Regions from separate parts of the Paenibacillus sp. FSL P2-0136 genome, predicted to be linked through region 3. Evidence: riboswitches for the same ligand, from Rfam matches in the RefSeq annotation. Region 3 holds a riboswitch; each other region holds the start of a gene.
What was found. Region 3 has a riboswitch for cyclic di-GMP ahead of NYE26_RS01640 (transglutaminase-like domain-containing protein). Riboswitches for the same ligand answer to the same signal wherever they lie in the genome.

Region 1: linked by a shared signal. The riboswitch ahead of NYE26_RS29385 (flagellar assembly protein A) and the one ahead of NYE26_RS01640 (transglutaminase-like domain-containing protein) in region 3 are both predicted to bind cyclic di-GMP.
Region 2: linked by a shared signal. The riboswitch ahead of NYE26_RS19265 (thiamine pyrophosphate-binding protein) and the one ahead of NYE26_RS01640 (transglutaminase-like domain-containing protein) in region 3 are both predicted to bind cyclic di-GMP.

What each region holds. Positions count from the first base shown of each region.
Region 1 is NZ_CP150244.1:6,887,190-6,897,829, reverse strand. It holds gene NYE26_RS29390 (aldo/keto reductase) at 1-295, opposite strand, end outside; gene NYE26_RS29385 (flagellar assembly protein A) at 326-1,975, opposite strand; cyclic di-GMP riboswitch class I at 2,053-2,145, opposite strand; gene NYE26_RS29380 (isochorismatase family cysteine hydrolase) at 2,650-3,333, shown strand; gene NYE26_RS29375 (ABC transporter substrate-binding protein) at 3,359-4,372, shown strand; gene NYE26_RS29370 (ABC transporter ATP-binding protein) at 4,387-5,196, shown strand; gene NYE26_RS29365 (ABC transporter permease) at 5,193-5,945, shown strand; gene NYE26_RS29360 (ring-opening amidohydrolase) at 5,942-7,012, shown strand; gene NYE26_RS29355 (cupin domain-containing protein) at 7,083-7,511, shown strand; gene NYE26_RS29350 (PucR family transcriptional regulator ligand-binding domain-containing protein) at 7,528-9,165, shown strand; gene NYE26_RS29345 (allophanate hydrolase) at 9,172-10,640, shown strand, end outside.
Region 2 is NZ_CP150244.1:4,511,526-4,522,165, reverse strand. It holds gene NYE26_RS19290 (ATP-binding protein) at 1-1,104, shown strand, start outside; gene glpK (glycerol kinase GlpK) at 1,226-2,731, shown strand; gene NYE26_RS19280 (3-oxoacyl-[acyl-carrier-protein] synthase III C-terminal domain-containing protein) at 2,824-3,816, opposite strand; gene NYE26_RS19275 (hypothetical protein) at 3,956-4,306, opposite strand; gene NYE26_RS19270 (carboxymuconolactone decarboxylase family protein) at 4,458-4,838, opposite strand; gene NYE26_RS19265 (thiamine pyrophosphate-binding protein) at 4,889-6,532, opposite strand; cyclic di-GMP riboswitch class I at 6,649-6,745, opposite strand; gene NYE26_RS19260 (methyl-accepting chemotaxis protein) at 7,247-8,497, opposite strand; gene NYE26_RS19255 (YafY family protein) at 8,571-9,524, opposite strand; gene NYE26_RS19250 (SDR family NAD(P)-dependent oxidoreductase) at 9,659-10,504, shown strand; gene serA (phosphoglycerate dehydrogenase) at 10,596-10,640, opposite strand, start outside.
Region 3 is NZ_CP150244.1:392,564-403,203, reverse strand. It holds gene NYE26_RS01670 (DUF4179 domain-containing protein) at 1-1,063, opposite strand, end outside; gene NYE26_RS01665 (RNA polymerase sigma factor) at 1,038-1,598, opposite strand; gene NYE26_RS01660 (acyl-ACP thioesterase domain-containing protein) at 1,771-2,529, opposite strand; rRNA gene rrf (5S ribosomal RNA) at 2,759-2,875, opposite strand; rRNA gene NYE26_RS01650 (23S ribosomal RNA) at 3,024-5,951, opposite strand; rRNA gene NYE26_RS01645 (16S ribosomal RNA) at 6,293-7,853, opposite strand; gene NYE26_RS01640 (transglutaminase-like domain-containing protein) at 8,220-9,029, opposite strand; cyclic di-GMP riboswitch class I at 9,043-9,123, opposite strand; cyclic di-GMP riboswitch class I at 9,197-9,278, opposite strand; gene NYE26_RS01635 (class D sortase) at 9,404-10,057, opposite strand; gene NYE26_RS01630 (GtrA family protein) at 10,126-10,530, opposite strand; gene NYE26_RS01625 (glycosyltransferase family 2 protein) at 10,520-10,640, opposite strand, start outside.

The DNA.
Region 1 (10,640 bases), 1.2 Mb from region 3:
GCATCAGATGATGGCGCGAAGAGCCGCTGCCGCCGGGTCCCTCATGCTTCGGCAATCCGGCTTTGGTCGCCAGCACTGCGTTATGGCGTTTGCCTTCAAGCGCAAGGCCGATGATCCGCTCCGATTCAGATCCGGCATAGATATTGGCGGTATCGATGAAATTGATGCCCTGATCCATAGCGGTGTGCAGAATGCGGACCGAGGTCTCCTGATCTGCCCGTTTGCCGAAGGAATTGGTTCCAAGACCCAGGGCGGACACCTGCAGGCCGCTATTGCCCAGACGGTTATATCGCACGCTCTCACTTCTCCTTATATAGTAGTAGTCTTAGCAGGAATCACGCACAAGCAGCTTGCCGCCGGACTCCAGGCGGCTGTCCTGTGACCGGGCGAGATTAATCACCGCATGCTCCTCCTGGAGCAGCTCAATCTCCTCACCCAGCTTAAGCAGCAGCCTGGAGAAGCGGCTTAGGACACTGTCCGTGATGTACCCGGTGAATTGTCCCGGATGGGCGAATACCTCAAGCATCTGCCAGAGCTGGTCCGTGCCGGAGCCGAACGCCCCGTTCATACGGCTTAGCGCAGCCTGAAGATCACGGATCAGGCTGCCCAAGTGGCTGTATTTATCCTCCAGCAGCAGCATGACTACCAGGCCGTAATTCACGGATTGCTGGCGGGATTCCACATTCTTGGCCAGCTGGCGCGCCGCCTCAAGCAGTCCGTCCGTCTCTGTCCGCAGCAGGCTTGCGAGGCTGTGCAGACGATGCTGCATTACCCCGGCGTGCCCGGCGTACAGGCCGCTGCCGGTGACCTGGCCGCTAACGTAAATACTGCCGGTGGCTATAATTGTAGATTTGCGGATATCGCCATAGACGTACACATTCCCAAGGGCTTCAATTCGTACAGGTCCTTCCAGATCTCCCGGTACAATGATGTCACCTGCGAACATAACATCGCCCGCAGGATCTGTCATCTCTCTGGCCAGAAGACTGACCGGAGGGAAGTCACATATCCGGACGCTGCCGCTTCCTCCGCAGATACGGGGCCTGCCGGTGTGCCGGGCTACGATATTACCACAGGGAAGGAGCTTGGCATGATTACCGGCAGCAAAGTAGATATCCTGTGGCGGGGGAGGGGGCAGGACCCTTCCGTCTGTGTCGAGGCCGGGAATGCCTTCTTCCGGCGGCAGCTTGCGGGCGAAGACTTCGCCTGCAAAGGCAAAGGGGGCTCCCGGGAAACGGAGATACTCCAAGGGTTCCGCAGGCTTCTGACCCCGGGCTCCCTGTCCCTGAAGCATCCGGTTCCCCTCCAGTGTATGCTCAGGCAGCAGGAATTCCAGCCGGGCTTCCTTGCCGGGCAGCGGGGCTCTGCCTTCAGCGATGCATACGGGAAGATATGTAGGGTTCGTAAGCTCCGCGTACAGGGCGGGAATGTTCAGGTTGCGCAGAATAAAACGGTTGTCCAGTGAGGCGATAATCTGTTCTATGGTGAGCGTGGACAGCAGCATCGCCGGATTGGGCTGGGCACGGACGACCGCTTCGAAGGCGGCGGGGCAGTTGACCAGATTCCAGGCGTACTTCTCTGCACGGTATAAAGTGAAGTGGACCTTGAGCTTGTCAGGCGATACGGTAATTTCATATTGGGGCTTCTCACAGATCTCCCAAGTGATATAATCCGCCCTGGTCACCTCGGTTGGCTCTGTAACGGTCTTCCAGTTGATCTTCAGGACAACAGGGTGGACCGCAGAAATGCGGGCGGGAGCACCTCCGGGGAGCGGGGGAGTAATGAATATCTGGTTGTCCTGCACGAGGATAATTCCATTCTTATCTCCAGTTGTCCCGTCAGAAGCTCGGCCCTCCACAGAGAATGAATCCAGGAGACCTTTACGTTCGAGCATCAGGGACTCTACGAATTCATATCGGCTTGGTTCGATATCCTGCTGCGGCATGGTTGTAACCTCACTTTTTCGTATGATCAATGGCAATTCGTACAGAAAAAGAACATCATCAAGCCTGGGAGGCTTTCCCTCCTGAATAGCTGGCTTAAGTGGTCTCTATTGGCAGCCTGGCAACCGTAAACGCAGATTCCGGCGTTCTTAGGCCCATAGCTTTGCGTCCTGCCCTTTCGGGGAGTTTGCCTTTAGAAATAGATCAATGATATACATCCTGTAGAGGTGGGAGTTATGGTCGACTGTAATCGACAAAAAGAGTCATAAATAGTTCTTACGCGTCATTAACTTCTGCAAACAAGCTTAATTCTAGTACTTAAAGAGCTATTTTTCAACTATATTATGCCTATTTATCAAAAAACTCGAAATATGCAGCTCTATTTCGACAAAAAAACTGGTTTCCCAGCGCTTACAGCTTATGGAAGAGTCAGGGGGAGGAAAGTATGAGCATTCAACTGTTGGGACACCCTGGGCTTGGTAAGACTCGGAGTGTTCTTTTTTGATAAGCAGTTTTGCGGGTGTTAATGTTATGTATATGTTAACTATGTAAATAAACACAAACATTCAGTGTATTATTTCGTAATAAAACCGAAGACATCGCAAATTCATTGTAATATAATCTAACTCATATCAAGGAAACGCGAATTAATGTTAACTAATATAACATTAATGGAGATAGCGACATCAGGAGAGGAGCATAAACCATGCAGATTGCAGCAACACCTTACATCTGGCCTTATGACGGGGCTGTGGACCCGGCGAAGACAGCGCTGATGATTATCGACATGCAGACGGATTTTTGCGGCAAGGGCGGTTACGTCGAGAGAATGGGTTATGACCTCTCATTAACAGCGAGGGCGATCCAGCCCATTCAGCGGCTGCTGGCCCGTATCCGGGACATCGAAGGCTTCACCGTGATCCATACCCGCGAGGGACATAAGCCGGATCTGTCGGATCTGCCGGCGAACAAGCAGTGGCGCAGCCGCCAGATCGGAGCCGAGATCGGCTCCGAAGGACCGGCGGGACGAATCCTCGTGCGGGGGGAGCGCGGCTGGCAGATCATTGAGGAGCTGGCGCCTGCCCACGGAGAGTACATTATAGACAAGCCGGGCAAAGGGAGCTTTTACGCAACAGACCTGGACCTGATCCTGAAGAATAAAGGAATTACCCATCTGATTCTGACCGGTATTACTACCGATGTCTGTGTACACACCACGATGAGGGAAGCCAATGACCGCGGGTACGAGTGTCTGATCCTTGCAGATTGTACAGGAGCAACGGATGAAGCGAATCACCTGGCGGCGCTGAGTATGGTTCAAATGCAGGGCGGGGTGTTCGGCAGTGTAAGTGATTCACAAGCGGTGCTGAAGGCGCTGGAGCAATACTAAATCATTCATAAACGGGGGAATAACCATGTGGAACAAGTCCAGAACGAAAGCGCTGATGCTGTTAACCTCGCTAATGCTGCTCCTGACCGCCTGCGGTAACAATACGGAAGCCGGGAAGGCTGAAGGTCAGGGAGCGGAAGGCTCGGGCGAGCTGAAAAAGGTGGTGCTCCGGCTGAAGTGGATTCACCAGGCGCAGTTTGCCGGCTTTTATACCGCGGTGGAAAAAGGCTTCTATAAAGAAGCGGGGCTGGATGTTGAGATCCGCCCGGGGGGCTCGGATTTCCCGGCTGTGCAGATGGTAGCTTCCGGCAGTGAGGAGTTCGGAGTTACCGGTGCCGACCAGATCGTCATCGCCAGAGAGAAAGGCGTCCCGGTCAAAGCGTTGTCCGCGATCTACCGCAAAACCCCGTTCGTCATGTTCACGCTCAAAGAGTCCGGGATCAAGACGATGGAGGATCTGGTCGGGCAAAAGGTAGGCATTAAGCTGGGCGGCAATGAAGAGCTGACCTTCCGGGCCATGGAGAAAAGCGCGGGTATCGACCCTTCGCAAATCGAAGAGATGCCGGTCAAATATGATCTGAGTCCGCTGTTAACCGGTCAGGTCAAGGCTTGGCCCGGATATGTCATTAATGAAGTGCTGGCTGTAGAGGAGCAGGGCAAGGAAGTGAATATTATCGACCCGAACGACTACGGCATCAATTTCTATGCCGATACCTTGTTCACTACGGAGTCTATCATCAAGAAGGACCCGGAGATGGTCACAAGCTTCGTGCAGGCGTCTATGCAGGGCTGGGATTATGCAGTGAAGCATCCGGAGGAGGCAGCCGAATTTGGTCTGAAGTATGGCGAGAAGCTGGATCTGAAGCATGAGGTCAATATGATGAAGGCCAGCATTCCGCTGCTTGATCCGGAGAAGCTCCCGCTGGGCTCAATGGACGAGGCATCTTGGGAGACATTGCAGAAGAATCTGGTCGAGCTGGGATTTGTGAAAAAGGAACAGGACATCGGCGGATTGTTCACCAACGAGTTTTTGAAATAAGGAGGGGACCGACAATGACAACAGCGATCAAAGAACAGTTGGATGCTGCCGCCGCGCAGCATCCCGGTACCCGGGAAACCATGCTCTCCCTGCGCAATTGCTCTCTGTCCTTCGGCAACGTGCCTGTGCTGAATCAGGTCAGTCTTGATGTATACCGCAATGAGTTCATTTCGATCCTCGGACCGAGCGGCTGCGGGAAATCCACGACACTGCGGCTGATGCTGCGGCTGTTAAGCCCGGAGACCGGTGGAGAGGTGGCGTATGCTTCACCTGATCTGTCCCTGGGCATGGTCTTTCAGAAGCCGGTCCTGATGCCGTGGCTCAGCGCGTTACAGAATGTCATGCTGCCGCTGGAGCTGGGCGAGAAGAAGAAGTTCAGCAAAGCCGAGGCACGTGAAAAAGCAGAAAGTGCACTGCGCCTGGTCGGCCTCCAGGATTATCTGAACCACTTCCCGCATCAGCTCAGCGGCGGGATGCAGCAGCGGGCAGCGATTGCCCGGGCGCTGGCGGCCGATCCGACGGTGCTGCTGATGGATGAGCCGTTCGGCGCGCTGGATGAGCTGACGCGTGAGAAGCTTAATTTCGAGCTGCTGCGGCTGTGGGAGAGCCCGGAGACCAGTCTAAGCAGCATTGTGATGGTCACCCATTCGATCCATGAATCCGCGCTGCTGTCGGACCGGGTCGTGATGATGTCTCCCCGGCCTGCCGGTGTGACGGATATCATTCCGGTGACGCTGCCCTCCCCGCGTGAGGCGGGCATGGAGGAGCTGCCGGAATTCCACCGGATTGTCAAGGAACTGAGAAAGCGGGTGAAGCATCTATGACGGTCAAAATCAAAGACACCCTGTACCCGGTCACGTTTGCGCTCGGCTTCCTGCTGCTGTGGGAGCTGGCTGTACGTCTCCTGTCGGTTCCTATGTATCTGCTGCCTGCGCCTACGCAGGTAGTCTCGGCTATTAATGGCTCGCTCTGGTCGCATACACTGGTTACGCTGGGCGAAGCCCTGACCGGGTTCATTCTCGCCAATATCCTCGGCCTGGCTACTGCAGTGATTTTTGTGCATTCCAAGCCAATGGAGAAGGGAATGTTCCCGCTGGCCATCGCCCTTAAGACTACGCCGCTGGTGGCGCTGGCCCCGCTGCTGGTCGTTTGGCTGGGGACCGGGTATACCTCGAAGGTAATCGCTTCGATGCTGATCTGTTTTTTCCCGATTCTGGTGAACAGCGTCAAGGGTCTTAAGGCGATTGAATACGAAGCCTGGGAGCTGTTCTCCACCTATAAAGGGACGAAGAGCGAAATCTTTTGGAAGCTGCGCTTGCCGACGAGTCTGCCTTATATCTTCTCTGCCCTCAAAATCTCCACCTCGCTCGCCATAGTCGGTGCCATAGTCGGCGAATTTGTCGGAGCCAATAAGGGACTCGGTTATGTAGTGCTTGTCTCTTCCTATCATATGGATACGCCGGTGATGTTCTCGGCCATTATTGCTTCGGCGCTGTGCGGCCTGCTGCTGTTCTGGTGTATCGGGCTGCTGGAGAAACGGGTTATTTTCTGGACAAGGAGCGATGATCTATGATGAACTGCTCGGTCATTCGAATCCCGGCAGGCGCGCCGCATGATATGTCGGGATTAAGCGCAGCGGTGGAAGCAGGCTTGTTCCGGCCGGAGGAAGTGGTCGCGGTGCTGGGGAAGACGGAGGGAAACGGCTGTGTGAATGATTTTACACGGGGTTATGCTGTGATGGCCTTGAAAGGATTCTTTGCTGAAGCGGCAAAAGGAGGAGCTGACGACATCTCTTATGTGATGTCCGGCGGTACGGAAGGGGTACTCAGTCCGCACTTCACGGTTATCAGCCGCAGCGGGCAGAAGGAGCCGGGTGTGGTCACTGATGGCCTGAAGTCACTCGCCATTGGAGTCGCCAGAACCCGGAGCTTCCGGCCGGAGGAACTGGGACGGCTCCCTCAGGTGGACGCCGTGGCGGATGCCGTGGCCCGTGCGGTCATGGATGCGGGCATTACCTCACCGGGGGATGTGCATTTTGTACAGATCAAATGTCCGCTGCTTACCGCTGAGCAGATCTATGAGGCACACAGCCGTGAGGGTTCGCTCGTCACAGAGGATACTTATAAATCGATGGGCTATTCCAGAGGAGCTTCTGCACTGGGTGCCGGGGTAGCGCTGGGTGAGGTGGATCGTGCGGCCTTACAGGAAGAAGAGATCTGCACGGACTGGACTCAATTCAGCGCGGTAGCCTCCACTTCGGCGGGCAGTGAGCTGTCCTGCTGCGAAGTGATTGTGTTCGGGAACTCACTGTCTGCGGACGGCCCGTACCACATCGACCATGCCGTGATGCAGGATGCTGTGGATGGCGCTGCGCTTCAGGGCCTGCTGGACCGTTATCCCGGTGAAGAGCTGGTGCAGGTGCTGGCCAAGGCGGAAGCTGATCCCGATGGCGTCATCCGCGGACGCCGCCATATCATGCTGGATGACTCGGATATCAATCATACCCGCCATGCGCGGGCTGTAGTCGGCGGTGTGCTGGCCTATGTCGGCGGCGACCCGATGATCTACGTCTCCGGCGGAGGCGAGCATCAGGGGCCGAAGGGCGGAGGACCGGTGGCGGCTGTGTTCCGCCGCAGGTAGCAGAGCTATATAGATTGAACTAAAAATTTAAGTTAAAGGAAAAATTTTATCCATCATGGGGGAATCGAATATGCATACACAGGAAACGAAAGTGCTGGCAGCAGCAGATATGACATGGGAGCTTATGCCGAATCACATAAAGCTGTATCACCGGGAGATTGTCTCGGCAACGGAGGCGGACCGCCTGGGCATCCGCATGAGCTCGATTCTGTGGGAGAAGCTGGGGATCGGCGGTCAAGTCTTGCCGCATTATCATGATGTAGTCGAAATCATTCATATTACCGTAGGAGAGGTCAAGCTGCTATGTGACGGGGAGTGGTACAGCTACCGGGCCGGAGATACGTTCCATGTGCCTGCGGGCGTAGTCCATTCTGTCAGGAATACAGGGGATTCTCCTTCGGAGCAGATCAGTATTTTTGTACCGGCGGAGGCGGACGTGCCGTCCAACAGCTTCTTCGGCACTACACTAATCGAGGATATCTATTCTTCCAAGCTATAGTAAAGGCGGCGGAGCCATGGGCAGCAATGTAATTACCGGTTTGACCTGCAGCGATATTCTGCTGATTCCCGACCTGAAGGAAGCGGCCCTGCTGGCTGGGGCCGGGGGCCTTGGGCGTTATATTAACCGGGTCAATGTAATGGAGGTTCCCGATGTTATTGACTGGGTCCGTCCGGGAGAGTTCCTGATTACAAGCGGCTTCCCCTTTCATAACCGGCCGGAGCTGATCGCAGAGATTATTCCCCAGCTGAACCAGAAGGGAGTGTCCGCGCTCGGGATCAAAACCAAACGTTATATCGATGAGATTCCGCCGCGGGCGCTGGAGCTGGCGGATCAGCTGGGCTTCCCGATCTTCGAGCTGCCCGCTTCCACCTCCTTCTCCGATGTGGTCCGCGACATTATGGAGCGGGTGCTGGTGCAGGAGGCGCGGGAGCTCTCGCAGCTGCAGAGCCGGTTCCAGAAGCTGTCGAAGCAGCTTCTCCATGGCGACGGGATTGAAGATTTCCTGCTGACGCTGGACGGGATGCTGCATAATCCGGTCGTCCTGCTGGATGATACCGATCAGGTCTTCTGTTCTCCGCAAGCGGATGCGCTACAGCTGGAGGAGCAGCTTCCGGCCTGGATACAGCTTCGCCAGGAAGGCAGTCTCGGCATTACATTCCTCACAGTTGGAGAACGGCGTATCCGAGCTTATGTCTCGGCTGTCAATGACAAGGGAGCAGACCAATGTCTGCTGGTGCTGCTGGAATGGAATAGCGAGCTGTCGGTAGTGGATCAGTTAACGATTGACCGGGTCGGTGTGCTGGTCGGACTGGAGATGATTAATGCCGGAGCCCGCCGCGAGGTGGAGCTGAAGTATGTGGACCAGTTCCTGCAGGACTGGATCAGCGGCCGGATTGCCGCTGCCGAGGATCTGAAGCTGCGTGGCGCAGCCTGCGGCTGTCCGCTACCGGAGCGTCCGCTGCGTGCTGTAACCATCGGATGGCTGGAGGATAAGCCGGAGCTTAAGCAGCTGCAGCAGGTAGTGAAGCGGGTGCGTGCCCGGGCAGACCTTCAGCATGTGAAGCTCACCATCCTTGAAGGGGAGCTGGTGCTGACCGTGCCGGAGCAGCCGGAGCTTCCGCTGGAGGAGACGCTGGGTCGTCTGCTGGCCGAGATGAACCGGATAGTTGTCAGCGGGAGTTGCGCCTTCTGTATTGGCGATCTTGCGGACGGCCCTGATCAGGTGCGGTTCAGCTATGAATCCTCCCGCAAAATCGCCCGCATCCGCCAAATCAGCGGCTACAGCGGGTCTTATGTCGATTACCGGAAGCTGGGTGTCTTCCGGCTGCTGTACCATCTGCCCGAGCTGGAGGAGATCACCGAGTACAGGGATCAGTATATTACTCCGCTGCTGGAGTACGACCGCAAGCATAATGCTTCGCTGCTCCAGACGCTCCAGCTGTATTTCAAGTGCAACCGCAACGTCAAGCGGACCTCCGGCGAGCTGTTCACTCATTATAATACGGTCACCTACCGGATCGACCGGGCTTGTGAGTTGCTGGGATTAAGCCAGGATGACGGTGACGATATGCTGGAGCTGCAGCTTGCGCTGAAGCTGCATGAGATGGGCAAGGGCCGCAGGTCCGGCACCGATATGCAGAGAAGGAGATGAAGCCTGATGACAGCAATAACAGAATGGCCCGCGAAGCTGACAGCCGGCTGGCTGCGGAGGCAGTATTTGAGCGGCACGCTGGACCCGGAGGAGGTTATCCGGGAGATCATCCGCCGCGCTGCGCGGGACAAGGACATGAACATCTGGATTGAAGCGCCCGCCGTGGCGCAGATCGCTCCCTACCTGGCAGCGCTCAAAGAGCTGAATCCGCAGGAGCATCCCTTGTGGGGCATTCCATTCGCGGTGAAGGATAACATCAATGTGAAGGGGCTGCCCACGACGGCGGCATGTCCTGAATTCGCTTATCAGCCGGAAGCCGACGCAGCGGTTGTGGCGAGATTGGTGGCTGCGGGGGCGATCCCTGTCGGCAAAAGCAATCTGGACCAGTTCGCCACCGGACTCGTCGGTGTGCGCAGCCCTTACGGCGAGACGCATAATGCCCTGCGTCCCGAATACATCAGCGGCGGCTCCAGCGCCGGTTCGGCGGTTGCCGTGGCCCGGGGCCAGGCGGTATTCAGCCTGGGCACTGATACCGCCGGCTCGGGCCGTGTGCCGGCCGCACTGAACGGGCTGGTCGGCTACAAGCCCAGCCTGGGCGCCTGGCCGGTGCGCGGCGTAGTGCCGGCGTGTGCCAGCCTGGATTGTGTCACCGTATTCGCGCACAATCTGGAGGATGCACTTACGGTGGACCGCGCAGCACGCGGCTTCGAGGCAGCCGATCCGTGGTCACGTTCCGTGAAGCGGGAGGCTGCCGCTCTGCCCGGGAAGCTGCTGCTGCCGGAAGCGCCGCTGGACTTCTACGGGCCCCATGCGGACGAATACCGCCGGGCCTGGGAACGGGCCGAAGCGGCGGTTCAGGAGCTGGGGCTGCCGGTTGAACGGGTGGACTGTACGCTGTTCTCCGAAGCGGCAGCCATCCTGTACGACGGCCCCTGGGTAGCCGAACGCTGGGCGGATCTGGCCGGATTCGTAGAGAGTCACCGTGAAGCAGTGCTGCCGGTAACGGAGTCGATTCTCTCCTCCGGGGCCGCGGAGCGCCACACTGCTTCGAGCCTGTTCCGGGCCATGCACCGCTTGCAGCAGTATAAGCGGGAAGCGGAGTTGCTGCTGCGGGATGCGGTGCTGGTCCTGCCGACCTGCGGCGGAACCTGGACCCGGGAGCAGTTGGCTGCGAACCCGGTAGGGGCCAACTCCGATATGGGCCGCTACACCAATCACTGCAACCTGCTCGACCTGTCGGCGGTGGCAATTCCCGCCGGGGAAGCGGCGGGGAACCTGCCGTTCGGCATTACGCTGTTCGCTCTGGCGGACAGTGAGCATCTGTTGGCCGGAGCCGGGAAGCTTCTGGCGGAGGGGGATGATGGTGAGAGTGGGGGTAGTTCTTCCGGGGCCGAGGCTCAACTTCTGGCAGAGCACCAATCGCTGGAGCCGGAAGCTGGCGGAGGTACTAGTGGTGCAGGTGGTACTACTGGGGC
Region 2 (10,640 bases), 3.5 Mb from region 3:
GAAGAGCTGGAAGAGAATATACGCAGTCTGAATAATGAAAAAGGGCATTTATCCAGTGTTCTGCGAAGCATGAGCGATGCGGTAATCACCTTCGATATCGAAGGCCGGATCATCCTCACCAATCCGCATGGCCAGACCCTCCTCGAAACCTGGAGTGATCTTGCCTGGGAGGAAGAAGAGGATAACGGCTTACTTCCGAAGGCCTCCGCTTCCAGTGAGGTGCCGCCGCCGCTGCGTCCGCTGTTCTTCAGCACCCTTGAGGGCGGGGGCGATCAACGCTCCAATGTCCATGTCCGGCAGGGGGTATGGTCGGTGCACATGGCACCGCTCTATTCCGAAGATCATCTGCGCGGAGCTGTTGCCGTGCTGCGGGATGTGACCGAAGAGGTACGTCTGGAGAAGATGCGGCGTGATTTCGTGGCCAATGTATCCCATGAGATCCGCACCCCGCTATCCATGATGCAGGGGTACAGTGAAGCACTACTAGACGGAATGGCTTCCTCTCCGGAGGAGAGCAGTGAGCTGGTTCAGGTCATTCATGATGAATCCTTGCGTATGGGCCGTCTGGTGAAGGATCTGCTGGACCTGGCGCGCATGGAAGCAGGACATACGGATATGCTGAAGGCCAGGGTGGATGTAGGAGAATTGCTGGAGCGGGTATACCGCAAGTTCTCCGTCAGAGCCAAGGAGCGGGATATCATGCTGGAGCTTAAGAAGCCTGAACAGGAACTGCTGCTGGCGGCAGCCGATGAAGACAAGCTGGAGCAGGTGCTGACCAATCTGCTGGATAATGCCTTCCGGCACACTCCGGCGGACCGGAGAATCTCTATTCTGGCAGGCACAGTAGTGCTGGAGGGCAGGAGTCTGGTGGAGATCGCGATCAGAGACCAGGGGGCAGGCATTAACCCCGAGGATCTGCCGTTTATCTTCGAACGCTTCTACAAAGCGGATAAAGCCCGCCTGCGCGGGGAGACGGGCGGTACCGGGCTTGGTCTTGCTATTGTGAAGAATATCGTCGAATCGCATCACGGCAGCATTTATGCCTCCAGCAAGCTGGGAGAAGGCACCACATTTACCCTGCGGCTTCCTGTCGAAAAACAGTAAACCAAGACCATGCATGACAGCGCCTCTGAGAGCAGAGGTGCTTTTTGTTGAAATCACCACATTAATATTGTTCATCGTGAAACATATATTTCAAGCTAAGGCTTGCAGGAGGCTGGGCATTATGATCTTATCCTTGGACCAAGGTACTACCAGCTCACGGGCAATTCTCTTTGATACAGAGGCGGAAGTGATCTCGCAGGGGCAATATGAGATCCGGCAATCCTTTCCCCGCCCGGGCTGGGTGGAGCATGACCCGGAGCAGATCTGGGAGAGCCAGCTTGCCGCAGCCAGAGATGCCATTGCAGCAAGCTCTGTACCGGCTGATCACATCACGGCTATCGGCATTACCAACCAGCGGGAGACTGCACTTATCTGGGATAAAATTACAGGTGAACCGATCTATCCGGCAATTGTCTGGCAGGACCGGCGGACAGCAGACCAATGTGAGGAGCTGAAGTCACGCGGGATGGCCGGAGTCATTGCGGACAAGACGGGGCTTGTCATCGATGCGTATTTCTCGGCGACCAAGCTGGCATGGATTCTGGATCATGTACCGGGAGCAAGAGAGCGTGCAGGCAAGGGAGAGCTCCTGGCGGGAACGATAGACACCTGGCTGATCTGGAAGCTGACCGGGGGTGCGGTACACGCTACAGACGTTACTAATGCTTCAAGAACGATGATGTATAACCTGCATGAGCGCCAGTGGGATGAAGAGCTGATGGACACGCTGCGTATTCCGTCGTCGATTTTGCCGGAGGTGAGGATGTCGGGCGGTGATTTCGGTGTCTGTGATCAGCAGTGGTTCGGTCTGGAGATTCCTATCCGGTCGGTGCTGGGGGACCAGCAGGCAGCGCTCTTTGGTCATACCTGTCTGGAGGCAGGCAGTGCCAAGAACACCTATGGGACAGGCTGCTTCATCCTTATGAATACAGGCACTGAAGCTGTGGCATCCAGTCATGGCCTATTGACCACGGTAGCCTGGGGCATGGGCGATGAGCTCTATTATGCACTGGAAGGCAGTGTCTTCGTGGCTGGAGCGGCTGTGCAGTGGCTGCAGGAGGGGCTGGGGCTAATTGTCGCGCCCGCCGACTCGGAAGAGAAGGCCAGCGAGGTGGACGAGAGTGAGGGGGTTGTGGTAGTGCCAGCCTTTACCGGCCTGGGTGCGCCTTACTGGGATATGTATGCGCGGGGCGCCATATTCGGCTTGACGCGTGGCACCACCTCCGCACATCTGGTACGGGCGACGCTGGAATCACTGGCCTTCCAGTCCCGCGATGTCATCGACGCGATGCAGAAGGATGCCGGCATGCCGCTCACCGGCCTGAGGGTAGACGGCGGTGCGGTGCGCAACAATCTGCTGATGCAGTTCCAGGCCGATATTCTGGGCAGCGAAGTGACACGTACAACCTACGCGGAGACTACAGCACTTGGCGCTGCGCTGCTAGCCGGACTAACCTCCGGGGTATGGACCCGTGAGCAGCTGGAGAGCTTCAATACGGCCGAGAAGGTTTTCTCGCCGCAGATGGAGCCGGAGGAGCGGGAACGCAGATACGGTGCCTGGCAGGATGCTGTATCGCGCACGATGGGCTGGGAGAAGCATGAGGGCAAGCACGAAGGCAGACTTTAGAGCGGAGTAGAGGCATTAAGAACAGAAACGGCCCGCAGGCAGAAACTCTGCTGCGGGCCGTTTTTTACTCTGGAACAGAATGAACAGTAAGATTAGTACTCCATTACAAATGCGACATTCTGCCATCCGGCGCCCACGGTCCAGAACAGAACTTTGTCTCCGCGTTCCAGCTGCCCGGTAGTGACGGCTCTGTGAAGGGCAATGAACGGGCTGCTGGTCGAGGTATAGCCGAACTCATCGCCTATGTAGACTGCGGCCTCAGGGTTAATACCGGTTTTGCCGGAGACGGCCTGGATGTTCGGAAGAGACAGCTGTGAGAAGCAGGCAGCCTTGACCGATTCAGGGGCAATCCCGTTGTTGCTCAGCAGAGTGTTGATTGATTCGGAAGCGGCATCCACACAGATGGAATCATCGAATGGAATGAACTTCACATTGAACTCTCCTGCAGCAACACCGGTGCGTCCGAGCTTAGCCAGGCCTTCTGCCGGGAACAGAGAGTTGCCGTACACACAGGTGTCTGTCTGATAGATAGAGTCAATGAAACCGACCGAATGCTCATCGCGCTCCAGAATGACAGCGGCAGCGGCATCACCGAAGTTCGCGTAATATACCGGATCATTTTTGTCCGCATGAGGTGCCACGTAATCGGAGCCGATGACCAGGGCGCGGCGGATTCTCGGGTTCGCCATCATCTGGCGGCTGACCTGCTCAACCGAGGCGGTCATTCCGGCACAGTTGGCATTGCTGTCAATACAGATGGTATGCGAAGCCCCGTTAATCAGTCGGTGAATCATCAATGAGTTCGTAGGAAATATATATTCAGGGGTCTGGCTTGCATAAGCGATCAGGTCAATGTCAGGGCCGGTAAGACCGGTTTTCTCCAGAACATTACTTGCGGCTTCAAAAGCCATTGTCAGGGAATTCTCATCCGGGCTGTCGATGCTGTAGCGGTTTTCACGGCCCAGAGTAGCCAGCAGTCCACGGATATCAATACCTTTGTCATCAAAATGCTGAATGAAGAAGTCATTGCCGATTCTTTTGTCTGGATGGTAGATATCAATGTCCTTAATGCGAATCCCCGCCATAGTACAGACCTCCTAAAGTTTTGTTAGCTATACTTCTCACAAATCTGCTTCTTACAAAACTCTCTTCCAGCATTAGCAGCCGGTTTAATGAATGAACATGTGCGTTTCAAGCGGCTGATTTAGGTTTAAATTGTATTTATTAAGCTTGTACGGTTGAAGTGATCTCCAGATTCTCAAGTCCTGCTTTGCGGCCCAGGCGTGCCAGCTGCATTTTGAGGATCGGGTTATTTTCCAGGGTAAGACTCACTTTCTGGAAGCCGTCAGCCTTGAACATGATGAAGCAGCCTTCAAGCAGCGGTACAACATCAGGAGCGGTTACATTCAGCTTGCGGCAGTCGATCTCTAGTGCATATTCAGCAGGGCTGATCGGGTTAATAGTCTGCTGGTAAGCCTGTATAGATTTGAGCCCGTCCTCGTTAGAGAAGGTTCCCTCCAGCTCAATATTGATTACTTTCTTCGCAGTATCTGTCTTCAAAATAAATTGTCCCATGTTGATCTCTCCCTAAGTGTAATTTCCAATACCTCCAAAACGTTATTCCTGCGACTCTATTCGACAAAACCGCAATTCGATTTGGGATATTTTGCCTTCATTATAACCAGATCATACTGAAACGTGCAATCAAAAGTCGAAATTTGTAGATTTATGAAGATTTTTCTTTGATCTCCTCCAGGGTATCCAGCAGCACATTAAAGGCCGAAATCACCCGGGGGGCACCGACGCAAGGGGTCAGATGCAGCAGCACGCCCTTGATCTGCTCGACGGTCATGCCAACGCGGAGCGCCATTACATAATGAACCCCCAGCTGTTCATATTGTCCCATCGTAATCAGCGACGAGATCACCGCGATCTCCTTCCAGTCAGAGCCAATCGTGGTCCGCTGAAAAATATCGCCATAGGCATTGCCCATGATATATTCGGCTAATTCCGGAAAATGCTCTTTGATCGGAGCCAGGGCCTTGGCCCCATAATCTCCTGAGAGATCAGTGAAATGATCGAGTCCGCTGTTCATGTTCTTGTTCACGATATGTCCTCCTGATAGTAGGTTAGAAAAGGTGTGCGGATACGGCTTCCTTACGTAAGATCCAGAGTGCGGTGGGCCGTAGGAGGCATTTCATCACGGTCAGTCAGCAGCTCAATGACAACAGCCTTGTTAAGTGCCACAGCTTCGCGGATTGCGGCAGCGAACTCCTCCTGCGTCTCACAGCGGAAGCCGGCTGCACCCAGCGATTCGGCGAATTTCACGGCATCCATCGGAACCTCGAAGATCGTACCGTCAATCCGGCCGGTCGTTTTCTCCATACCCTTAAGCGCCATATCCAGCTGCTTATTGTTCACCACAATGAAAATCACCGGAATGTCCTTGCAAACGGCTGTGTTTATTTCAGTTCCGAGCATCATAAAACAGCCGTCACCGGTAATGCAGAAGACAGTCTCTCCGGGAGAAGCCGTCTTGGCACCGATCGCCATGCCAATTGAATTGCCCATGCAAGCAAAGTAGGCATCGAATATGAAGCTGCCGGGCCTGCGGACATTGAACCATTTCACAGCATTGAACCCGTGGCTGCCGTCATCTACAAACACGCTGCTGTTGTAAGGAATCAGGTCGCTCATCGTGCTCATTACCGAAGCCAGAGAGAGCCCCGCCAGCACGGGCAACTCGTCATTGTAAGCATTGGAGATTGTGATTTCATGCTTGGTGACCGTAGAGGGGTCCAGCTTCTGAAGATACAGTGCCAGGTTGTCCCTTAAGTCCCCGCCGACAGCGATGGTGGATGAGGACAGTATTTTGCCGACAAAGGTTGGATCTACATCGAACTGGATCAGCTGCGGCGGATGATTCTCCGGCTTCAGGTTGCAGATGGTCATGTCGCTCAGGCGGGAGCCCAGAACAATGAACAGGTCGCTGTTGTTCAGCAATTCATCGCCGTGCGAGGAGCCGCCAACGCCGACAGGACCGTGGTAGAGCGGGTGATCATAAGCTATTGCACCTTTGCCGCCTGGAGAGGTGACTACAGGAATGTTGAAGGTTTCGGCCAGCTGAACCAGTTCCTGATGGGCACCTGAGCGGTTGACGCCTTTACCGGCAATGATCAGGGGCCTAGCGGATTGATTAATCGCCGAGATGACCCGGTCATAGTTCTGATAACTGACTAGTCCCTCGCGTTCCGGCAGAACAATCCGGCATTCCGCGAGCCGCTCTGTCTGCACATCAAACGGAATGCAGAGATGGACCGGACCTTTTTGGTCACCCAGGGCGATGGATAGGGCATGGTTGAAAATCGTGCTGAAGTGATCGCCGCGTTCAACGAGCTTGCTGAAGAGGGTGGCCGGCCGGAACATATCCGCCAAATCAGCCAGGTAGGAAGTGGAATCCTGACATTGGGGAATGCCCAGCTCCTTGATGGACTGATGTCCGGTGATGAAGAGGACGGGAAGATTATTGGCCTTGGCATGCGCTGCTGCGGTGAGCAGATTCGTTCCCCCAGGACCGGAGGTGCCGAAGGCTACCCCGAGACTGCCGGTCTTCAGAGCATAACCGCCGGCGGCGAAGCCGGAGCTGGATTCGTGCCGGCCGGGGATGAACTCTATACCGTAGTCAACCATTTTCAAAGCGATGGGGCAAATAGACTTGCCTATGATTCCAAAAGAATGAGTGACTCCCAGATTGTGTAATGCTTCCGCCATATAATCTGCAACTGTCTTCAGAACATCCACCCCGCAAGTTGTTATTTGTATACGTCAGCAATAGAAAACCTGTACTCACCATTGGAGCACAGGTCTGTTGCACGAATCACCATAATCAAACGCGAAACCTAAGGCGTTCACAGTTTTTCAGCAACCTGGCTGTCATGATCCCACTTCAGAAATGAGACTGTAGATCCATGGCTTTGCGTCATTCCCTTTCGGTGAATTTTGCCGGTATGCGGTTATAAATGAATTTGTGGAGAATTTTCCTTTACAATATATTCCTTGCTCCGCTTTTGTCAATAACCCCTGTGAGAAGAAACTCGGAATTTGACGAATATTCAGGAGTGGAAATGGCTAAATATTTGGATTTTCAAACTTTTGAAAATGGTTGTCCCTGGAAGACTAAAGTCTTAAAATGCAAATGGCCGTTTAGGTTGATTAATGTGGGAAGTGAGCACAAAGCCTCATTACATTCCTGATTTACTGCAAAACATTAAGAATTCACTAGATATACAGCATTACAAATTTCGGTGATAGGACTTAAGTAATAGTGATGTAAGATGTTAGCTTATAGACAAGCTATGACAATAGAACGACTATAGTAAAGAAGTGCAAAGCACGGTTTTTACCCTTATGCACAATTTCAACAATTTGTGAATATTACATAACAATCTTTGTTTTGCCCAAAAAAAGAGACACCTCCCGCAGAAAATTCCGCAGGCGTGTCTCTTTGTGCTGAGGTTAAAATTTGAAAATATGAATCGTTTTTTGCAGGTTGAAGACCGCGGAGGTCATCTTCTCTGTCTCCTCAGCTACGGATTGAAGAGCATGAATCTGTTCGTTCATCGCTGCGGATACCTCTTCCGTCCCTGCGGCGGTCTCCTGGGTGATGGCTGAGATATTCTCGATCGCCCCGGAGATCTTGAGCGCGCTCTCCAGCATAAGGTCACTCTCTGCGGAAAAGGAGGCAATCTGCTCGGTTATGTATTGGACACTATGCACAATTTGAGCAAAAATGTTGGCTGTCTCCGTAATCATCTCATTCTGCACCTGGACTACCTCTTCATTGATGGCGATGTTATCGATAGCCTGCTTGATATCCGCTTCGATGCTGCGTACCAGACCGAACACCTCTTTGGTTGAAGCGGTGGATTCCTCAGCCAGCTTGCGCACCTCCTGGGCAACAACGGCGAACCCGCGGCCATGCTCGCCTGCACGGGCAGCTTCAATAGAAGCATTGAGCGACAGCAGGTTGGTCTGTTCAGCAATTTCGGTAATCGTCTTGGTAATCATCGTAATGCCTCGTGCGTTATGCGATAGGGCTTCGATAGTATCCGCCACCTTCTGGGTAGCCTGGATGTTCTTGCGCATGCCTTCGGCTTGGGTATCCACCGATTGCCGTCCCTGTTCTACCAATTCCAGCGTATGTACAGACCTTTTATTCATTTCCTTGGTGGAATTCGTATAATTGGAGACTTTGATTTCGATATCCTTGATCGATTCGGTCATATCAGCGATATCCACCGAGATTTCGTTAGCACCGAGGGCCAGTTCATTGGAGGAGGAAGCCACCTGCGCCATGACAAACTTCAGGTTCTGATTCTTGTCTTCAATCCCGCGGCTGGCGTCCATAACCTGACGGGTAATCTGTGAGGCATCGGTGAGGATTTTTTTGAGCTTGTCAATCATGGTATTGAAGGAGCGGCTGATGTCGCCCATGGAGCCATTCTCATCGGCACGGCTGGTGAAGTCGCCTTTGGCAATCGTGTGCGTCACATTGGAGATATCCTCAAATGAAGATGTAAGCGTTCTCTCAATGAAGCGCGCAAGCGGGTAAGTCAGCGCTGCCAGGACGGCGACAAGAATAATACCGATGAGCAGCCTGTCCATGAGGATTAGCGTGATTAAGACAGGGACAGCGAATAAAGCGGCAACCAGGTAACATCCGGTGACGATTTTTTGTTTCAACGGCAGCTTGTTCATCCAGTCCATAATGTAAAGTCCCCCTATAAATAATAATGTGTATTGTAATATTATAGGGGATACTAGTGCATTTGGTCTATTATTAAAAATCGTATAATGCTGCCGCTTCACGCAGAGCCGCAGCAACCGTATCCGCAAGCTCAGGCGGTGCCGTCACCTTGATACCCTGACCCAGGGACAGGATGATCCGGCACGCAGACTCAGGCGTGTTGAACTCGGCCTCGGCCCTGATCCAGCCCGGGGCCTCAGCAGGCTGCTGGTGCAACAGGGCGACGTATCGCTCCTTCTGCAGCTCCTTCATCGTTTGCTCTCTTACAAGAAGGCTGGAGGGGTACCTGGGCAAGGCAGACTTGAATGCGGCGGTGGAGGTCTCCCAGTACTCAGACAGGTGGAAATCCTCCGGCTGCTCAAAAGACTCATCTGTGACTTTGGCCTCAGTAATTCTGGAGACCCTGTAGGTCCGCAGCTCGCTGTCATGCCCTGCGACCAAGTACCAGACGCCGCGCTTGACTACCAGCCCCAGCGGTGCAACCAGCCGCTCGGCGGCGTCCTCGCCGCGCAGATAGGTGATGCTCACCTTGCGGTTCTCCCATAAGGCTCCCTGCAAAGCGGATAGGCAGGGATAGGTCTCCCCGGAGGGATGCCACCCGGCTCCGTCGATGTGAATCCGCTGGCTGAGGAAGCTGAAGGGGGTGACTGGCTGCCGGTTAGCGACGGCCTGCAGCTTGCGGGCGGCCGAGGAGAACTCCTCCTGAATGCCCAGAGCGTGCAGAATCGCCGGATCAGCGGGCACCAGCAGCGCGGCAATCTCCTTGGTGTTCATTCCGGTCAGGGAATTCCGGTAGCCTTCAGCCAGCTTCCAGCCGCCTTCCCGGCCGCGCTCCGCCAGCACGGGGATGCCGGAGAAGCTTAGTGCCTCCATATCCCGGAAGATTGTACGTTCGGATACCTCCAGCGTTTGCGCCAGCTCTTTGGAGCTGATTTTCCCGCGGCTCTGTAAGAGTTGAACGATAGTGATCAGGCGATCCGCTCTCATTCTGCAACCTCCCTTGAATGTATTATTTATATATGTCAATGGTTGTCATGTATAAGGTATATATTAGACAAGAATACGGATTAGCGCAAATGATCATCTAATCCGGGCATGATAGATGAAAGGGAGCGGATCAAATGACAAATCTGCAAGGGAAAGTGGCATTGGTAACAGGCGGGAGCAGGGGAGCGGGCAGAGGCATTGCACTGGAGCTGGCGAAGGCTGGTGCCTATGTATACATTACGGGCAGGAATGCCGGTATGCCGCAGGAGGGACAGGCAAGAACGCTTGAAGGGGTGCTGGCTGAGATCCGCCGCTCAGGCGGGGACGGAGCTGTGATCCGCTGTGATCATACCAATGACAGCGAGACAGAGGCTGTAATCCGGCAGATTAGCGCAGAGCAGGGCAGATTGGATATTCTTATTAACAATGTCTGGGGAGGCAACAATTTGCCGATTTGGAATAATCCTTTTTGGGAGCTGCCTACGGAGCATTGGGACAATATGTTCACTTCAGGTTTAAGGGCACAGCTGATGACCAATTATTATGCAATTCCGCTGATGCGCAGCGAAGGTGCGGGGAAAGGGAAATTAATCGTCCATACGACCTTCTGGGACGAGTATAAGTACACCGGTAACTTCTATTACGATCTGTCCAAAAATGCGCTGGTGCGTATGGCCTACGGGCTATCCCTTGAACTGGCTGTAGATGGCATCGCGGTCATACCACTCTCTCCGGGCTGGATGCGGACCGAAGTGGTTCTGGATGATTTCCATACCGACGAAGAGCACTGGCAGGAGGTGACGGAGCTGCAGACTACCGAATCGACAGCATATGTCGGCCGCGCGGTTGCAGCGCTTGCTGCTGATCCTGAAGTGATATCCATGACTGGTACTCCCCAGAAGGTAGGGGACCTGGCACGGAAATATGGCTTTACTGACACCGATGGCCGGCAGGTGCCGCCATTCGTGATTTCCGGCTAAAAATATAAAACACTCTGGAGAGTGGGCGGCTGATGCCGTTACTCCTCAGAGTGTTTTTGCTTACTATGCCGTTATAGGCAGGAATAATTTTCTAGAGCAGAATGATCTCCTCAGCGGTGTTGATCTCCGGCAGTCC
Region 3 (10,640 bases):
AGAGCTTCAGATCATTATCCAAAGTCATTGTATACGGTCTGACCGTAATCGTCTTAGGGGTTTGCGGGAAGATATTGTACAGGCTATCCACAATAGGATGCTGAACAGCCTTCATCATGGCATATCCCTGGCCAGAAGTAGCCACATTACCGACATCATCCACAAGCTCATAGAATACCGCCGTTGGACCATATTCCCCTGTCTGCTCCGGCGATGCAGGCACCTCTCCTTCGCTGGTGACGACCAGCCTCATCGCAGCAGGCGTGATGTCCAGACTCTTTACTTTATAATGGAAGGAGTCTTTGCTCGCTCCCTGGCCCGGGGTAAGGTTGATGATTCCCTCCGCAAGCTTCTTCGCTGTTACCTCGAACTCAAACGGCTCGGCGATCTGGGCAACCGGTACGCGGATATTCACCTTGAATTCGTCTCCGAGAGCCGAAGCATTGTGCAGTTCTCTAAGCTCCAATAAGAGGGTGTTCGGTTGTCCTTTTACGTCACCTGTGATAGAAGAACCGAAGCCGATAGGCTCTCCTGTCGCCAGAGTAACCTCTGGCAGACCCAGCAGTCCTTTAGTTGATTGATCGAATTCATGGGTTTTAAAATCAGTAATCTCCGCAAGCACCCGCTCATCTGCTACTCCGGTTCTTTCGAAGCCGATGGCCAACTGGATTCCGTCATAAAATACCTCCGTAACACTTAAAGTCACTCCATCCTTGGTAACGCTCATATTAGGTGAAGTAGTCAGGCCCTGTTCCGCCGCTAATTTCAGTCCCGGGTTCTCCGTGTGCTTGAATATACTGCTGAAGACAGGAATTTGACTCAAGGTATCGGCCCAAGCAGGAGAGATGAACCCTGCGGTTATCGTACCTAACCCTATTACTACAGCTATGCTTGCGGCTGCCAGCGTCTTTTTAAGCAATTTATTTCCTCCTCTGGTCTCCAAATGTTCGATCCGGTTCATAATCTGCTCATTATAGCTATCTACAGGAAGCTCTACTCTTTCGACGCTGCTGCGAATACGTTCCAGCATTTGCTTCTCAGTTTGATTCTGCCACTTCTCCATGAGCACACCCTCCCTTTTCATCCGCTTTTTGCTGAATCAGTTTTTTACGGAGCCGTTCATATTTTTTGCGCAGCGCCGCCGAACTGCTTCCGGTAATCATTGAGATCTCTTCGAAGCTGTATTGTTCAATGACACGAAGGATTAATAGCCCCCGCTCTTCCGAAGTGAGATTTTCAAAAATCCGGTCTACCGGCGACTCCTCCGGCAACGCTTGTTGATTCGTCATCAGTTGCAGCTTATAAAGGGACAGTAACCGGCTGCGGCGCTTACGCCTGCGAAGCTGGTCCAGGCAATGATGATAAGCCACCTTATATAGCCAGGCCGAAAAAGAAACCCGCCGTTCATAACGCCCAAGCTGCTGATACACCTTAACGAATATATCCTGCACAGCATCCTCCGCTTCTTCACGGCTCCTTAGGAGATAGTAGCAATACGTGTAAATCTTTCTTTCATACTCCTTAATTATTGTTGAGAACGCTTGCCTGTCTCCTGCGTGTACCTGATGAATGGCTTCTTCAATCTTATTTGGATTCATTGGGCCCCCGGGGTTGCCTTGCTCCAAAGGAATCACCTCCACTTTCCTTTTACACCTGTATAACGAATGCCAATTGTGTATTTGTGACATATAAGGAAATAGAAAATATGACAAAAGACAGTTCCCCTGAAATTCGAGCAACTGTCTAGATTTAACGCTATGTAAGTCTCTCTCAGACATCAACCTTTCTTCCAAGCTTCAGGCAAGCTTCAAAAAAGATCCGCTCCCCGCCTTGCCCGCGCACATATACCCCTTCTTCAGTCAGAGAAGAACGCATAACACTGATCTCTTCACCATATTTGGCTTCCTGGGCATAGGTGATATGAAGCCCCGTAAGCTCTAACTCCTCCCACTCCACCAGCGCCAGGGCATCACAACATAAATCTGCATATCGCGCGTTGTTAAGATGTTTGTTGTTATCCAGCCCGCTATATCTTACCTGATAACTGTAAGTCTCCTGCAAGAGAAGTTCGGGTGGAAGGATTACTTTATCAGGCAGACTCCCTACGGAATCTTCTAAATACGGCTCGACAACAATAGGTAAAGCCGATGGACGCAGAATTTTCCGCTTTCCGATATCCACAAGGGCCCAGATCGATCGCGCCGAAGCAAGCTCTACACCTTGGGCGTCATAGATCCGGTAATCCCGCTGCCAGAGCGGTCCTTTGTTTCCTTTACTCCAGGTATATACCTCAAGAAGCTCACCCGGGGACGGCAGACGCTGCAGATTCAGATCCAGGGTGATGACCATCCACCCCATGCCCGCCTTCAGCATACTTTCCATACTTAGCCCCAGGCTGCTTACAGCCGAATCCGCAGCACGCTGCATAATATCCAGCAGGAAGGAGAGCTTGCCCCTTGACCGGTAATCCGTGTCACTTGCCTGAACCCTGAACTGCTCTGTCCACAAAAAGCTGCTATGCTTGTCCATAACTTTCGGCTCCTTCACCTGTCTATCCCCAATTTTCGGTACCTATCCACATTATTGTACCGGATATCCACATCATTTGGGGAGAAGTATCAAAAAAACTAAATCTATCCACATGTGTATAACTATGCGCCACTTGTAAGAAGACCTGGAATCTACTCACAAGCTGTCCACAAGGCTTCCCCGACAATACAAAAAGACCACTGTTGATTTCTCAACAGTGGCCTTGTGTGCTTGGCAACGTCCTACTCTCCCAGGACCCTTCGGTCCAAGTACCATCGGCGCTGGAGGGCTTAACGGTCGTGTTCGGGATGGGTACGTGTGGAACCCCTCCGCTATCGCCACCAAACGGGCATTTGAATATCAAATGCTATTATTCAGGTCTCAGCATCGCCAAATGCTGAAAACAAATCTTCTTTACAGAGCTACTTGAGCTCCATAAATTACAATTTGATTCCTGAAAACTGAATCCGAAACGAATCTGCGTATTAGAAATTTTGGATAAGCCCTCGACCGATTAGTATTGGTCAGCTCCATGCATTGCTGCACTTCCACCTCCAACCTATCTACCTCGTCGTCTTCAAGGGGTCTTACTAATTGGGAAATCTCATCTTGAGGGGGGCTTCACGCTTAGATGCTTTCAGCGCTTATCCCGTCCGTACGTAGCTACTCAGCCATGCTCCTGGCGGAACAACTGATGCACCAGCGGTACGTCCATCCCGGTCCTCTCGTACTAAGGACAGCTCCTCTCAAATTTCCTGCGCCCACGACAGATAGGGACCGAACTGTCTCACGACGTTCTGAACCCAGCTCGCGTACCGCTTTAATGGGCGAACAGCCCAACCCTTGGGACCTACTTCAGCCCCAGGATGCGATGAGCCGACATCGAGGTGCCAAACCTCCCCGTCGATGTGGACTCTTGGGGGAGATAAGCCTGTTATCCCCAGGGTAGCTTTTATCCGTTGAGCGATGGCCCTTCCATGCGGTACCACCGGATCACTAAGTCCGACTTTCGTCCCTGCTCGACTTGTAGGTCTCGCAGTCAAGCTCCCTTATGCCTTTGCACTCTGCGAATGATTTCCAACCATTCTGAGGGAACCTTTGAACGCCTCCGTTACTCTTTAGGAGGCGACCGCCCCAGTCAAACTGCCCGCCTGACACGGTCCCCGTACCCGATAAGGGCACTAGGTTAGAACCTAGATACGATCAGGGTGGTATCCCAACGGCGCCTCCGCAGAAGCTTGCGCTCCTGCCTCCACGGCTCCCACCTATCCTGTACAGATCGTACCCAAATTCAATATCAAGCTGCAGTAAAGCTCCATGGGGTCTTTCCGTCTTGTCGCGGGTAACCTGCATCTTCACAGGTATTAAAATTTCACCGGATCTCTCGTTGAGACAGCGCCCAAGTCGTTACGCCATTCGTGCGGGTCAGAATTTACCTGACAAGGAATTTCGCTACCTTAGGACCGTTATAGTTACGGCCGCCGTTTACTGGGGCTTCGGTTCACAGCTTCGGATTGCTCCTAACCGCTCCCCTTAACCTTCCAGCACCGGGCAGGCGTCAGCCCGTATACTTCGCCTTACGGCTTCGCACAGACCTGTGTTTTTGCTAAACAGTCGCTTGGGCCTTTTCACTGCGGCCCCCTCGGGCTATTCACCCTACCGAGGCACCCCTTCTCCCGAAGTTACGGGGTCATTTTGCCGAGTTCCTTAACGAGAGTTCTTCCGCGCGCCTTAGAATTCTCTTCTCGCCTACCTGTGTCGGTTTGCGGTACGGGCACCTTCTCCTGACTAGAGGCTTTTCTTGGCAGTGTGAGATCATGACCTTCGCTACTATAATTTTCGCTCCCCATCACAGCCCAGCCTTAATGATGTGCGGATTTGCCTGCACACCAGCCTCACTGCTTAGACGGACATCCATCAGTCCGCGTCACTACCCTCCTGCGTCACCCCATCGCTCATAGCGGATTACGGTGGTACAGTAATTTCAAACTGTTGTCCTTCGACTACGCCTGTCGGCCTCGCCTTAGGTCCCGACTTACCCTGAGCGGACGAGCCTTCCTCAGGAAACCTTGGGCTTTCGGCGGATCAGATTCTCACTGATCTTTTCGTTACTCATACCGGCATTCTCACTTGTGTAGTGTCCAGCGCTCCTTACGGTACACCTTCAACCCCTACACAACGCTCCCCTACCCCAGATGCTAGTGCATCTAGCCATAGCTTCGGTGGTGTGTTTAGCCCCGTTACATTTTCGGCGCAGAGTCACTCGACCAGTGAGCTATTACGCACTCTTTCAATGGTGGCTGCTTCTAAGCCAACATCCTGGTTGTCTGTGCAACTCCACATCCTTTCCCACTTAACACACACTTGGGGACCTTAGCTGATGGTCTGGGCTGTTTCCCTTTTGACAATGGATCTTAGCACTCACTGTCTGACTCCCGGCAAGAAGTAAATGGCATTCGGAGTTTGACTGAGCTTGGTAACCCTTGCGGGCCCCGCACCCAATCAGTGCTCTACCTCCACCACTCCATTCACCGAGGCTAGCCCTAAAGCTATTTCGGGGAGAACCAGCTATCTCCGAGTTCGATTGGAATTTCTCCGCTACCCCCACCTCATCCCCGCATTTTTCAACATGCGTGGGTTCGGGCCTCCAGTGCGTGTTACCGCACCTTCACCCTGGACAGGGGTAGATCACACGGTTTCGGGTCTACGTCCACATACTTAGTCGCCCTATTCAGACTCGCTTTCGCTGCGGCTCCGGCTTCTCACCTTAACCTTGCATGTTAAACGTAACTCGCCGGTTCATTCTACAAAAGGCACGCCATCACCCATAAAGAGGGCTCTGACTTTTTGTAAGCACACGGTTTCAGGTTCTATTTCACTCCCCTTCCGGGGTGCTTTTCACCTTTCCCTCACGGTACTGTTTCACTATCGGTCGCCAGGTAGTATTTAGCCTTAGCAGATGGTCCTGCTGGATTCATACGGGGTTTCACGTGCCCCGCACTACTCGGGATCCGTCTCGGAGAGAACACAGTTTAGGCTACAGGGCTTTTACCTCTATCGCGGGCCTTTCCAGACCTCTTCGCCTACCATATTCCTTTGTAACTCCATGTGAGACGTCCCACAACCCCAAGAGGCAAGCCCCTTGGTTTAGGCTGTTCCGCGTTCGCTCGCCGCTACTGACGGAATCACTATTGTTTTCTCTTCCTCAGGGTACTTAGATGTTTCAGTTCCCCTGGTCTGCCTCTGCGTATCCTATGTATTCAGATACGAGTAACTGCGAATTACCACAGCTGGGTTTCCCCATTCGGACACCCCCGGATCAAAGCTTGCTTACAGCTCCCCGAGGCAGTTTCGTTGTTCGCCACGTCCTTCGTCGGCTCCTGGCGCCTAGGCATCCTCCGTGTGCTCTTAGTAGCTTAACCTCGATTTTTCCGTCAGGAAAATATCGGACATTGAATCACTTCAACGCCTTTATTTCCATCCAGATCATCGTAGCATCGCCATTAATTCAAAACTTGTTTACACAAGTTCAGCTTAAAGGAATGTTCTAAAACGCAAATTCGTTTCGGTATCCAGTTTTCAAGGATCAAGTTGCTGTTATTACGGGACAATCACGGCTGTGATGTTCGGAATAACAGACAGTGTTACTTGAGAGTTTGAGCTCTCAAAACTGACCAACGAGTGAGTAACAGGCCTAAACCTGATTGGTGGAAGCAAAGCTTCCGATTTGAATGTCTTCATTGCAGAAGACGATTCTCCATAGAAAGGAGGTGATCCAGCCGCACCTTCCGATACGGCTACCTTGTTACGACTTCACCCCAATCATCTACCCCACCTTCGGCGGCTGGCTCCCTTGCGGGTTACCCCACCGACTTCGGGTGTTGTAAACTCTCGTGGTGTGACGGGCGGTGTGTACAAGACCCGGGAACGTATTCACCGCGGCATGCTGATCCGCGATTACTAGCAATTCCGACTTCATGCAGGCGAGTTGCAGCCTGCAATCCGAACTGAGACCGGCTTTGCTGGGATTGGCTCCACCTCGCGGCTTCGCTTCCCGTTGTACCGGCCATTGTAGTACGTGTGTAGCCCAGGTCATAAGGGGCATGATGATTTGACGTCATCCCCACCTTCCTCCGGTTTGTCACCGGCAGTCACTCTAGAGTGCCCAGCTCAACCTGCTGGCAACTAAAGTCAAGGGTTGCGCTCGTTGCGGGACTTAACCCAACATCTCACGACACGAGCTGACGACAACCATGCACCACCTGTCTCAACTTTCCCCGAAGGGCACCTGATGCATCTCTGCTTCGTTAGTTGGATGTCAAGACCTGGTAAGGTTCTTCGCGTTGCTTCGAATTAAACCACATACTCCACTGCTTGTGCGGGTCCCCGTCAATTCCTTTGAGTTTCAGTCTTGCGACCGTACTCCCCAGGCGGAGTGCTTACTGTGTTAACTTCGGCACCAAGGGTATCGAAACCCCTAACACCTAGCACTCATCGTTTACGGCGTGGACTACCAGGGTATCTAATCCTGTTTGCTCCCCACGCTTTCGCGCCTCAGCGTCAGTTACAGCCCAGAAAGTCGCCTTCGCCACTGGTGTTCCTCCACATATCTACGCATTTCACCGCTACACGTGGAATTCCACTTTCCTCTTCTGTACTCAAGTCACCCAGTTTCCAGTGCGACCTCAGGTTGAGCCCAAGGTTTAAACACCAGACTTAAATAACCGCCTGCGCGCGCTTTACGCCCAATAATTCCGGACAACGCTTGCCCCCTACGTATTACCGCGGCTGCTGGCACGTAGTTAGCCGGGGCTTTCTTCTCAGGTACCGTCACTCCGGTAGCAGTTACTCTACCGGACGTTCTTCCCTGGCAACAGAGCTTTACGATCCGAAAACCTTCATCACTCACGCGGCATTGCTCCGTCAGGCTTGCGCCCATTGCGGAAGATTCCCTACTGCTGCCTCCCGTAGGAGTCTGGGCCGTGTCTCAGTCCCAGTGTGGCCGTTCACCCTCTCAGGTCGGCTACGCATCGTCGCCTTGGTGGGCCGTTACCCCACCAACTAGCTAATGCGCCGCAGGCCCATCCCCAAGCAGCAGATTGCTCCGCCTTTCATTCTTCTCTCAGGAGAAAAAAGAAATTATCCGGTATTAGCTACCGTTTCCGGTAGTTATCCCAGGCTTGAGGGCAGGTTGCCTACGTGTTACTCACCCGTCCGCCGCTAAGTCTGAAAGGAAGCAAGCTTCCTCTCAAACTCCGCTCGACTTGCATGTATTAGGCATGCCGCCAGCGTTCGTCCTGAGCCAGGATCAAACTCTCCAAATTGGTATTTAGAAAGAGCGATTGCTCATTTTGAAACATCTGACGAGAATTTACATTCTCATTTTTGGATCTCACCGAAGCGATCTCCAGATACTCACTCGTTGTTCAGTTTTCAAAGATCAAGCTCGTTGTTAGTGTCGATGTTGTCGTCACCAGCAACTCTTATAATATATCACGTTCATCTGAGCAATGCAAGCTTTATTTTTGAAATCACTTATTTAAGTAATCTCTCATTTCCTTTGCCGCTCCAACAACGCTTATTTATAATAACCTATCCTTCTATTAAAAAGCAACCTTTATATAAATAAAAATAACCCGCTTAATGACTAAGCGGGCTATTCTCAGATAATGCTATAGTTACAGCTATTCTTAGTAGAATTTCGCTGCAGTATATTTGCTTGCTGATTTGATCAGTTCTGTTGATGCTGTTTTCTTACCCAGACCTGCATCCACTGTAGTATCAATCGTCACCCATTTGCCGTTCAGGAACACTTCGTTCCAGGCATGGTATGAAGTTACATAGCTTGTATTCCCCATAACCAACTTGGTTGGAATCCCTTCACTGCGGAGCATAGTAGCGAACAAGGAAGCGTAATCGTAGCAGATACCTTTGTTGGTAGCCAGTGTGTTGTCGTTGTTCGGAATATAATCTGTGCTTACGCTGTTGGCCAGAGAGTAGTCATATTTCACGTTAGCTACGATGTAATTATAGATAGCCTTAACTTTGTCTGCATCTGTGGTCAGACCCTTTGTAAGCTGTGCTGCCTTTTGAACGGATTTATCGGAAGAACTCCACTTTACATTCTGTACAGAGCTCAAATATACGGCATTCACATTGCTCATTGAGAGAGATACAGTCTCGGAAGATAGTACTTTGTATTTGTTACCGGTAGTATTCTCAAGAACGGAGACCTTGTAAGAGCCATTACCTTGTTGCAGCGGGAACGTCTCGGTCGGTTTGGAAGTGTATAAGTTGTAAGTATAGCTGTTATTGTCCTTGGTAATCATGAGCTTCATCTTCTTGTCCTTAGGAACATCGTACGAAACCCCGATAACTCCTTGATCAAGTTGTCCAACATTTAACCAGCTTGAATCTGCATTTGCTGCTTGAGCAGTGCCTGTCTGCACGGAAGTGACGATCACAAAAAGTGTAATCAGCATTAAATAAAACTTCTTCATGGATAAAACCCCTTTCGGTAGCTGGCTGCCATTCTTACGGGAAGGCCCTTTAGCTTTGCGTCCCTACCTTTCGATAGGTTTGCCGTTATCGTATAAGCTTTATCTGTCCAATCTACTGCCACATAATGACAGATTCAGAATGAAAACAAACAAAAAAAGCCTCTTCATTCGGTAACTGGCTGCCATCCATGACGGGAAGGCCCTGTAGCTTTGCGTCCCTACCTTTCGATAGGTTTGCCGTTATCGTGTATTAGCTTTCATAGTTATAGCTTACCATATCTCAATCTATTAGCAAGACCCAAATCACTAGATTCCCGCAAAAATAGACTAAAATTTTATGTTTTTTGACCTTTCTCAGCATTGTCCTATGACAATCAGGTCAACTTTGCATGAATAATGAGTCTGTGGGTAGGGTTGACAAGCGGATCACAGGTAATGAGGGTCAGAATCTTATCATCATCCTTACCCTTCAGTACTGAAATATCGGTAGGCTCTACAATAGATACATCATATACAACATATTTGTATTCCTGTCCGCTTGTAATAACAGTAATGGCATCCCCTTTACCGACCTCATCCAGTCTGTTGAACAGCCGCCCTGCCGTTCTTGACCGATGTGCCGCAATCGCTGCATTGCCTACCGCGCCAATCGGAGCTGTCTCCTTCATATGCGCCGCCGCATGCTTCATATTGGTCTTAGTGGCGCCCTCCAGTACAGGCAGCTTCAGATCGATTTTATCGATTTCAATAATAGCGGTGATTTTGCCTCCCACTTCAATCTCGGGCGCTGTAGTGGGCACCGGCTCTTCCGCACCAGACTCTTCCGCCAGCAGCTGGGTGACTTCTGCATAAGGCTTGCTCAGATCCTGGCTGGCAGGAGCCGTAGCCGAAGGAACGATTTCACTATAGGCCTGTTCAGCCTCTTCCAGCAGCTTCTGCTGCTGACGGTCCTCGTACCATTCGCTTCCTTTGGGGTAGAGCATAATCAGGACCCCGGCAAGTATAATCAAATAGGATAACTTCCGCATGACAATCGCCTCCGCAACATAGAATAAGTGCTTTCCTCCGCAGAATACGGGGAAGATATACGCTCTCTTTAGAATACCCACTTCCGGCTTCCAAAGAAATTAATGATTACTGTAACAAAGGTAACCAGCACCTTGGCCATCAGCACCTGGACGCCCAGCCGGTCAGTCAGCAGATGAATCAGCAGCACCGAAATGCCCAGCACCATCAGATTCAGCACAATAAATCTCACCAGCTGCATCCGGTCAAAGCGGCCATCCCCGCCTCTGTCCCTTCCCTTGAAGGTCACCTTCTTATTCCAGAAAAAGCTGTTGGCCGTCCCGGCACTGTAGGAAATAATCTGTGCAGGGGTGTTAAGCATCCCCAGGGAATGAAGCAGGGTAAATACCGCAAAATCTATGAACGTGTTAAGCAGGCCCACCGCATTGAATTTCAGAAACTGGATCATCCCTGCCCGCCAAGCCTTATCTTGCATAATCGCTTGCCTTCCGCGTGTCTTCGGCCTCTGCCTCCGGGTAGCCTCGGGTCTCGCGTACGATATAAAGCGGTCTATCCTTAGATTCATCATAGATCCGTCCGATGTAT